Regions from separate parts of the Bradyrhizobium sp. LA2.1 genome, predicted to be linked through region 1. Evidence: predicted binding sites of a transcription regulator. Region 1 holds the regulator's gene; each other region holds the start of a gene.

Region 1 (3,274 bases):
GACCTCGACGGGCCTCGCCGGTTACCTGAAGGGCCGCAAGATCAAGCGCGTCTTCGTCGCCGGCCTCGCGACAGACTTCTGCGTCGCCTGGACCGCGCTCGATGCGCGCAAGGCGGGCTTCGAGGTCTATGTGGTGGAGGACGCCTGCCGCGGCATCGACACGCAGGGGTCGCTCGCAAAAGCCTGGGCCGACATGGCCAAGGCCGGCGTGAAGCGGATCCAGTCCGCGGATATCGCGGTGAGCGCGTAAGCGGCGCGAAAAGCTGCCAAACCCTCATCCTGAGGAGCGTGCTCCTTAGCACGCGTCTCGAAGGATGAAGGCCGAGCTGCAACAGCCGGGCCTGCATGGTTCGAGACGGCGCTGACGCGCCTCCTCACCATGAGGATCAACCAGTGCGCCGCTCAGTTCACTTCGTTGCTGTTCGCAGCCGGCGCAGCCTTGGTGCCGCCCTTGGCGACACCGACCAGCGCCGGGCGCAGCACGCGCTCGCCGATGGTGTAGCCGGCCTGCATGACCTGCACGACGGTGCCCGCAGGCACCGACGCATCCGGCACCTCGTACATCGCCTGCTGGAAGTTCGGGTCGAACTTCTGGCCCTGCGGATCGAACTTCTTGACGCCGTGCTTTTCCAGCGCGTTGAGCAGCGAGCGCTCGGTGAGCTCGACGCCCTCGATTAGCGAGGTCAGGCCGGGATCGGCCGCGGCACGGGCCTCGGCCGGAACGGCATCGAGCGCACGCTGGAGATTGTCGGCGATGTCGAGCACGTCACGGGCAAAGCCGGTGATGCCGTAGAGGCGGGCATCGGCGACCTCCTTGGTGGTGCGCTTGCGCAGATTTTCCATCTCGGCCAGCGTCCGCAGCATGCGGTCACGCGCCTCGGCGGCTTCCTTCTGCAACAGCTCGACCGAGCCGGGCTCCGGATCGTCGGGCATGATGTAGGGTTTTGACACCACGGGCTCATCGGTCGGTGGGGTCGTGTCGTCGGGCTGCCGGTCTCGATCGGTCATCGGCTCTCTTCTCGAACTCGTCTCAAGGGATTGTTGGCCCGGATATCGTGCCTAAGCTCACGAAAATCAAGCGCCCGTGATCGGAGGAAACGCCGGTCAGCCCCCCAGGAGGCGGCTGACGATGCGCGCGGCGTAGTCCACGGTCGGGATTACGCGGGCATAATTCAGCCGCGTCGGGCCGATCACGCCCAAAACACCGACGATGTGGCCGGCGGCATCCCGATAGGGCGAGATGATGGTGGAGGAGCCTGACAAGGAAAACAGTTTGTTCTCCGAGCCGATGAAGATCCGCACGCCCTCGGCGGTCTCGGCGCGTCCCAGAAGGTCGATCACGCCGCGCTTGGTCTCGAGATCGTCGAACAGCAGGCGAACGCGCTCGAGATCCTCCAGCGCGTGCAGATCCTCGAGCAGGTTGGCGTGGCCGCGAACGATCAGCTGGCGGTCCTCGTTCTCGCCGCCGGACCAGCTCGCAATACCGGCCGAAATCACCTTTTGCGTCAGCTGATCGAGCTCGGCGCGGGCTTCGCCGAGCGCGGTTTCGAGCTCGAGCCGCGCCTCGGCCAGCGTGCGGCCGCGAATCCGCGCATTGAGGAAATTACCGGCTTCCGTGAGCGCCGAGGAGGGAACTCCCGGCGGCAGCGACAACACGCGGTTTTCGACCTGACCGTCCTCGCCGACCAGGATCACCAGCGCCTTCTCGGGTTCCAGCCGGACGAATTCGATGTGTTTCAGCCGCGCATTGGATTTCGGGGTCAACACGACCGCTGCGGCGCGGGTGAGACCGGACAGCCGCGTCAGCGCCTCCGACAGCGCCGCCTCGACCGATTGGGCGTGACCCACCGACGTCAACTGGCTCTGGATCGACTGCCGCTCGGCGTCATTAAGGTCGCCGACCTGCATCAGGGCGTCGACGAAGAAGCGCAGGCCGAGTTCCGTCGGCAAGCGGCCGGCAGAGGTGTGGGGCGCATAGATCAGGCCGAGCTGTTCCAGGTCGGCCATGACGTTGCGGACCGAGGCCGGCGACAGCGGCATGGCGATCAGCCGCGAAATATTGCGCGAGCCGACCGGCTCGCCGGTCGCGAGATAGCTTTCGACAATTTGACGAAAGATGTCGCGGGAGCGCTCGTTGAGCTGGGCGAGGCCTGCGCGCGGCGCGATCAGATGGATCGGATCGTGATGGGCCACGGACGGTAACTCCTCTCAGACGCTTATAATTTGTCCATCCCGGAGGGTTCTGACAAGCGTGGCGTTTGCGGGGTGGAAAACCCGGGGTGAAAAAGCCTTGCCGCCCACCCTCACCCCACCTACAAGCACCGCGAATAGCCCTTTTCCGAGAGTTTTGGAGGATTTCCCATGCGGCCAAGCCGCCGTGCGCCCGACGAATTGCGCCCCGTGACGCTGGAGCGCGGCGTGGTCAAATATGCGGAAGGCTCCTGCCTGGTGAAATTCGGCGACACCCATGTGCTGGTCACCGCCACGCTGGAAGACCGCCTGCCGCCGTGGCTGAAGGGCCAGGGCCGCGGCTGGGTCACCGCCGAATACGGCATGCTGCCGCGCGCGACCTCCGAACGCACCCGCCGCGAGGCCTCCGCGGGCAAGCAAAGCGGCCGTACCGTCGAGATTCAGCGCCTGATCGGCCGCTCGCTTCGCACCATCGTCGATCTCGAAGCACTCGGTGAGCGCCAGATCACGGTCGATTGCGACGTGCTCCAGGCCGACGGCGGCACCCGCACGGCCTCGATCACCGGTGCCTGGGTCGCGCTCGCCGATTGCATCAACTGGATGAAGGCGCGCAACATGATCAAGGCCAAGGTGCTGCGCGACAACGTCGCCGCGATCTCCTGCGGCATCTACAACGGCACGCCCGTGCTCGACCTCGACTATGCCGAGGATTCGGAAGCCCAGACCGACGCCAATTTCGTCCTGACCGGCGATGGCCGCATCATCGAGGTGCAGGGCACCGCCGAACGCGAACCGTTCACACAGGACGAATTCCTCGCGCTGATGGCGCTGGCCCAGAAGGGTATCGCGCGGCTCGTGGACTTGCAGAAACTGGCCGTGGCGTAGTCAATAGGCCCATGCACCGCCGAATCACCGGAAAGCTCGTCATCGCGACCCACAATCCCGGCAAGCTCGCCGAGATGAAGGAGCTGCTCGCGCCTCACGGCATCGAGGCGGTGTCGGCCGGTGAGCTCGGCCTGCCCGAGCCCGACGAAACCGGCAACGATTTCCGCAGCAATGCCGCGATCAAGGCGATCGCGGCGGC
Region 2 (3,274 bases), on a different contig from region 1:
GCCCGCGTTCTCGGAGATCTGGCGGATCGGGGCTTCCAGCGCCTTCAGCACGATGTTGATGCCGGCCTGGACGTCGGCATTGGCGTTGGTGAGACGGCCCACCGCCTTCTTGGCCCGCAGCAGCGCGACGCCGCCGCCGGGGACGATGCCTTCCTGCACCGCGGCGCGGGTGGCGTTGAGCGCGTCCTCGACGCGGTCCTTCTTCTCCTTGACCTCGATCTCGGTCGCGCCGCCGACGCGGATCACCGCGACGCCGCCGGCGAGCTTGGCGAGGCGCTCCTGGAGCTTCTCACGGTCGTAGTCCGAGGTGGTCTCCTCGATCTGGGCCTTGATCTGGCCGACGCGGGCCTCGATCTCCGGCTTCTTGCCGGCGCCCTTGACGATCGTGGTGTTCTCCTTGTCGATCACGACCTTGCCGGCGCGACCGAGCATCTTCACCGTGACGTTCTCGAGCTTCATGCCGAGGTCCTCGGAGATGAGCTGGCCGCCGGTGAGGATCGCGAGGTCCTCGAGCATGGCCTTACGGCGGTCGCCGAAGCCCGGCGCCTTGACGGCGGCGACCTTCAGGCCGCCACGCAGGCGGTTGACGACCAGGGTGGCCAGCGCCTCGCCCTCGACGTCCTCGGCGATGATGACGAGCGGCTTGCCCGACTGCACCACGGCTTCCAGCACCGGCAGCATGGCCTGCAGGCCGGAGAGCTTCTTCTCGTGCAGGAGGATGTAGGCGTCCTCGAGCTCGGCGGTCATCTTCTCGGGGTTGGTGACGAAGTAGGGCGACAGATAGCCGCGGTCGAACTTCATGCCCTCGACGATGTCTACCTCGGTGTCGAGCGACTTGTTCTCTTCGACGGTGATGACGCCCTCGTTGCCGACCTTCTGCATCGCCTGGGCGATCATCTTGCCGATGGCGGCATCGCCGTTGGCCGAGATGGTACCGACCTGGGCGACCTCGGAGGAGGCGGCGACCGGCTTGGCGCGCTTCTCGATGTCCTTGATGACAGCCGTAACCGCGATGTCGATGCCGCGCTTGAGGTCCATCGGGTTCATGCCGGCGGCAACCGCCTTGGCGCCTTCGCGCACGATGGCCTGGGCCAGCACGGTCGCGGTGGTGGTGCCGTCGCCGGCGGTGTCGTTGGTCTTGGAGGCGACTTCGCGCAGCATCTGCGCGCCCATGTTCTCGAACTTGTCCTCGAGCTCGATCTCCTTGGCGACGGTGACGCCGTCCTTGGTGATGCGGGGTGCGCCGAAGCTCTTCTCGATGACGACGTTGCGGCCCTTCGGACCGAGCGTCACCTTGACGGCGTTGGCGAGAATATCGACGCCGCGCAGCATGCGTTCGCGCGCGTCTCCGGAAAACTTGACGTCTTTGGCAGCCATTTCTTCAATCCCTCGTGTTTCGTGACGTGTCTGCCGCTTGCGGAATGACCGAATGCCCGGATCGCGCGATCCGGGCATGACATTCAGCGGCTGTTCAGGCTGACGGCCTTAGGCCATGACACCCATGATGTCCGACTCCTTCATGATCAGGAGCTCTTCGTTGTCGATCTTGACCTCGGTGCCCGACCACTTGCCGAACAGCACGCGGTCGCCGACCTTGAGGTCGATCGGGATCAGCTTGCCGGCCTCGTCACGGCCGCCGGGGCCGACGGCGACGACCTCGCCCTGGGACGGCTTTTCCTTGGCGGTGTCCGGAATGATGATGCCGCCCTTGGTCTTTTCCTCGGCGTCGATACGTTTGACCACGACACGGTCATGCAGCGGACGAAATTTGGATTTAGCCATGACGTTTCCCTTTGGAGGCTCGCTTCGGAAGGAATGGAAGTGGGTAGGGGCGGCGTCCGTCCACCCTCTTGCCGAGGATCGAACGGCGCGCTTAGCAATCGGGCTTTCCGAGTGCTAATAGTGCGCCCGGAAATATGGCTTGGCCGCGATCCTGTCAAGCAAGGGTGGTTAAGCGATTGGTGAGGCGGATATAGGATCGTGTCTATAGAAACATATTGGTCGCGCTGGCGTATAAAGGACGTCATTGCTCCGACAGCGGTTTTGCGCTTGGCTGCAGGAGGGATGCGGTCTGGGTCTCATTTGGGGGACGGTTTGCTCGGGGGAATGTCATGATCAGGTCAGCTCACGCACGCACGGTTGCCAATCTGGCGGCCGCCTCTTGCCTGGCGCTGCTGCTTGGCGCCTGCGGCGGCGGCATGAGCCTGCCGTCCTTCTCGTCGTCTTCGCCGCCGCCCGAGGCTGAGCCCGGCACCGGCCCGGAAATGCCGGCGAGCATCCGCGCCGACGAGATCGTCGGCCGCTGGGGTCTCGCCTCGTTCCAGAACCCGGCCGACCGTGCCCGCACCGAGGCCGCGGCCCGGGCGCAGTGCAAGAATCCCTACGTGATCACCGCCGGTTCCTCCGGCGGCGTGATCATGCATCTCGCCGACCAGGCGACGCCGCAGGAGCTGCGGCTGAAGGGCTCGCCCAGCGGCAAGAACTACATCGGGCCGGCGGGGCCCACCCCCGGCGAGCAGGACCGCGAGATCGTCTCCTTCGACGGCCGCGTCCTGATCACCCGCTTCATCGACAAGGACGCCGCCACCCGCTACGGCAACATGGTCTACGTCCGCTGCGCGCCGAGGGCGTAGTCTCTCTTTCGTCATGCCCCGGCTTGACCGGGGCATCCAGTACGCCGCGGCCTCTCGGCTCAATCACCGCCGCCTCTGGAATACTGGATCGCCCGGTCAAGGCCGGACGATGACAGTGGAGGGGATGGCCCCACAAACAAAAACGCCGGCTCAGCGCCGGCGTTTTGTTTTTCCGTAATGTCGCGCCCGATCAGTCGAACAGCGCGTCGATGTCGTCCTGCGAGGCGTGGCCGACGTCGCCGGCGAGCTTGGGGCCGTTGAGGAGCTTTTCGTCGTCGCTGCGGGTGTCGGCCGGCGCGGGCACATGAGCCTTGATCGCGTCGACGCCGCCCCAGATCTCCATCATCGCATTGATGTGCTGCTCGATGAACTTCATCGTGGTCATGACCTTGCTGATGCGCTGGCCGGTCAGGTCCTGGAAGTTGCAGGCTTCGAAGATCGAGATGACGCGTTCCTGGATGTCGTCGGCGAGCCGCTTCTGCTGATCGGCCGATTGCACCTTGGACATCGCGCTGGCCGCCTGGTCGATCGATTCGGCGGCTTCGAGGATCTGCTGGGTCGCCTGCTCGGTGCCGCCGACGACCGCGCCGAGCTCGCCATTGACCTTGGCCATTTCGCCGCCGTCGAAGCTCTTGCCGTGC
Region 3 (3,274 bases), on a different contig from region 1:
GAGATCGCCTGGCCGCCGGTCAGGATCGCGATGTCCTGCAGCATGGCCTTGCGGCGATCGCCGAAGCCCGGAGCCTTGACGGCCGCGACCTTCAGACCACCGCGCAGACGGTTCACGACGAGGGTCGCAAGCGCTTCGCCTTCGACGTCCTCGGCGACGATGACCAGCGGCTTGCCGGTCTGCACCACGGCCTCGAGCAGCGGCAGCAGCTCGTTCAGCGAGGAGAGCTTCTTCTCGTTGATGAGGATGTAGGCGTCGTCCATCTCAACGCGCATCTTGTCGGCGTTGGTGACGAAGTAGGGCGAGATGTAGCCGCGGTCGAACTGCATGCCCTCGACGACGTCGAGCTCGGTCTCGAGCGACTTGGCTTCCTCGACGGTGATGACACCCTCGTTGCCGACCTTCTTCATGGCGTCGGAGAGGAACTTGCCGATTTCGGCATCGCCGTTGGCGGAGATGGTGCCGACCTGGGCGATCTCGTCGTTCGAGGTGACCTTCTTGGAGTTCTTGACGAGGTCGGCGACCACGGCTTCTACGGCCAGGTCGATACCACGCTTCAGGTCCATCGGGTTCATGCCGGCGGCAACCGACTTTGCGCCTTCACGAACGATCGCAGCCGCGAGCACGGTTGCGGTGGTGGTGCCGTCGCCGGCCGCGTCAGCCGACTTGGAGGCGACTTCGCGCACCATCTGCGCGCCCATGTTCTCGAACTTGTCGTCGAGCTCGATCTCCTTGGCGACGGTGACGCCGTCCTTGGTGATGCGGGGAGCGCCGAACGACTTGTCGAGGACGACGTTGCGGCCCTTGGGGCCGAGCGTCACCTTGACGGCGTTGGCGAGGATGTCGACGCCACGCAGCATCTTGTCGCGTGCATCGACGCCGAATTTGACTTCTTTAGCTGACATCTGGATTTTTCCTTAGGTGTTTAGCTGGTGGGGAGAGGGGGCTCTTAGGCCGCCTTCTTCTTGGAAGCGGGGACGTCGAGGACGCCCATGATGTCGCTTTCCTTCATGATCAGCAGGTCGACGTTGTCGATCTTGACTTCAGTGCCGGACCACTTGCCGAACAGCACGCGGTCGCCGACCTTCAGGTCGATCGGGATCAGCTTGCCAGCTTCGTCGCGGCCACCGGGGCCGACGGCGACGACTTCGCCCTGCGAGGGCTTTTCCTTGGCAGTGTCGGGAATGATGATGCCGCCGGCGGTCTTCTCTTCTGCGTCGATACGCTTGACCACGACGCGGTCGTGAAGCGGACGGAATTTCATGCAGTCCTCCTAAGTAGTTGCACGGTATGGGAATTTTTTGGCGTTAGCAGTCTGTGCCCACGAGTGCTAGCACAGGCGAGGCTGAAATAGGACAGGAATTTTGCGGGGGCAAGGGCTTCTAGCAGAAAAATCGGCACTCTGAAGGCCCGGGTGCCAGAATCTCTTTACCATCGTTAACCCGCCCGGTGACCGTATTAGCACGGAGCCGCCTCTGCTGCTAAAGCATTGAATTTCAACAGCTTGTTAAACTTTTAGGCTTGAGATGGATTGTCAGTTTGCGTCACATTTCTCTCATGTGAGCGCATCAGTATCGGGTGGCTCGTAAGGCGCACACCGACCAAGCCGCCCCTTGAATGCGCTCCTGCAAAGGAGGTTGGCATGGGCTTGCGGAGTGGGGGCGTTTCCGAAGATTTCCGGAAACAGCTTTTGGGTTACGGGCTGACGACGGCGCAAATTCTCTATCGGATGCCCGATCATCCCTCGCTTCTCCAGACCTACGTCTGGCAGAACTACGACATGTTTCCGAAATTTCCGGCGCTGAAGGATTTCCTGGCGTTCTGGCAGGAGAAGCTCGACGGTCCGCTCCATTCGGTGACCGTCGCGCATTCCAAGCTGATCAAGCCGGCCGAGCTGCGCGCCGTGGATGGCGTGTTCCGGCTGCATTGAACAGCGCGCCGGCATCGTAGAGTGGGCAAAGGCGCGCTCGCGCCGTGCCGACCATCTCTCCACGATTGCATCTGGCAATGGTGGGCACGCTTTCGCTTTGCCCACCCTACGATATCTCGTTCTGTGCTAGCCTCCGCCTATAACAACAGGGAGGCGGCCCATGGCCAAGAAAACAAAATCGCGCAGTGCAGCCCAGGCCGCGGTGAAGAAGCGGAGCGGAGCCAAGGCCGTGGCACGATCCTCAGCGCGCAAGGCGGTGAAGGCGAAGGCGCGCACGACACCGGCAAAGGCCGCTCCGAAAAAGGCCGCCCGTCCCAAGCAGCGCATCGCCATCAGTCATCACCGCGAGGAAGACTTCAAGGCCGACGGCCTGCGCGCCTACGCAAAGTATCGCGACCTCGGCATCGCCGAAGCCAGCCACGGCCTCGCGCAAGCCCACGTGATCCGCCTGCAAGGCCCCTGCGATCCGAACGAGGTGTCGAAGCTGCACTTCCACGACGTCGAATTCCAGATGGTCTACGTGCTCAAGGGCTGGGTGAAGACCTACATGGACGGCCAGGGCGAGACCTTGATGAAGGAAGGCAGCGCCTGGACCCAGCCGCCGAAGATCAAGCACATGATCCTGGACTATTCGGATGACGTGGAGCTGCTGGAGGTGATCTTGCCGGCGGAGTTCAGGACGGTGGAGTTGAAGGCCTGATGTCATTCCGGGGCGCGCGCAGCGCGAGCCCGGAATCCATTTCTCGGCATGTGCTGACGCCCGATGGATTCCGGGCTCGCCGCTTCGCGGCGCCCCGGAATGACGGTGGAGAGAGCCTAACTCAACACCCCCACGACCGCGCCCATCAGGCACGTCGTCAGCGTTCCGGACACGATCGACTTCAATCCCAGCGCGTTGATCTCCTCGCGCCGCTCCGGCGCCATCACGCCTAAGCCGCCAATCATGATGCCGAGGCTGGCGAAATTGGCGAAGCCGCACATTGCGTAGAGCATGATCAGGCGCGAGCGCGGATCGAGCGTATCGGGCGGCAGTTTTGAGAAGTCGACATAGGCGATCAGCTCGTTGAGCACGGTCTTGGTGCCCATCAGGCTACCGGCGGTCACCGCCTGGTCCCAGGGCAATCCCATCAGCCAGCACACCGGCGCCATCACGAGGCCGAGCAGCCGCTGCAGCGAGAGCGCGGCGCCGCCGATATTGGGCAGCAGGCCGAGGACGGCATTGACGAGATAGACCAGCGCCACCAGCACCAGCAGCATGGCGACGATGTTGATCAGCAGTTCGATCCCCGCGCTCGTCCCCTTCACGATTGCATCCATCGGGCCGGAGACGTCCATCTCAGGATC

Evidence for each region. Region 1 encodes HrcA, which represses chaperone genes, less so after heat shock. Its sites were predicted from a motif close to GTTAGCACTCNCNNNNNGNGAGTGCTAAC; they were not measured.
Region 2: the regulator HrcA is predicted to act here: its motif matches at 1,873-1,901, upstream of ABIB95_RS38410 (co-chaperone GroES).
Region 3: the regulator HrcA is predicted to act here: its motif matches at 1,307-1,335, upstream of ABIB95_RS08875 (co-chaperone GroES).

The regions. Positions count from the first base shown of each region.
Region 1 covers NZ_JBEPQI010000009.1:43,761-47,034, forward strand. Annotated here, with positions in the region: gene pncA (bifunctional nicotinamidase/pyrazinamidase) at 1-250, shown strand, start outside; gene grpE (nucleotide exchange factor GrpE) at 403-1,008, opposite strand; gene hrcA (heat-inducible transcriptional repressor HrcA) at 1,105-2,193, opposite strand; gene rph (ribonuclease PH) at 2,362-3,075, shown strand; gene rdgB (RdgB/HAM1 family non-canonical purine NTP pyrophosphatase) at 3,087-3,274, shown strand, end outside.
Region 2 covers NZ_JBEPQI010000028.1:77,518-80,791, forward strand. Annotated here, with positions in the region: gene groL (chaperonin GroEL) at 1-1,377, opposite strand, end outside; gene ABIB95_RS38410 (co-chaperone GroES) at 1,486-1,782, opposite strand; gene ABIB95_RS38415 (hypothetical protein) at 2,112-2,633, shown strand; gene ABIB95_RS38420 (protein phosphatase CheZ) at 2,824-3,274, opposite strand, start outside.
Region 3 covers NZ_JBEPQI010000004.1:199,825-203,098, reverse strand. Annotated here, with positions in the region: gene groL (chaperonin GroEL) at 1-905, opposite strand, end outside; gene ABIB95_RS08875 (co-chaperone GroES) at 950-1,264, opposite strand; gene ABIB95_RS08870 (usg protein) at 1,643-1,930, shown strand; gene ABIB95_RS08865 (cupin domain-containing protein) at 2,091-2,630, shown strand; gene ABIB95_RS08860 (NupC/NupG family nucleoside CNT transporter) at 2,747-3,274, opposite strand, start outside.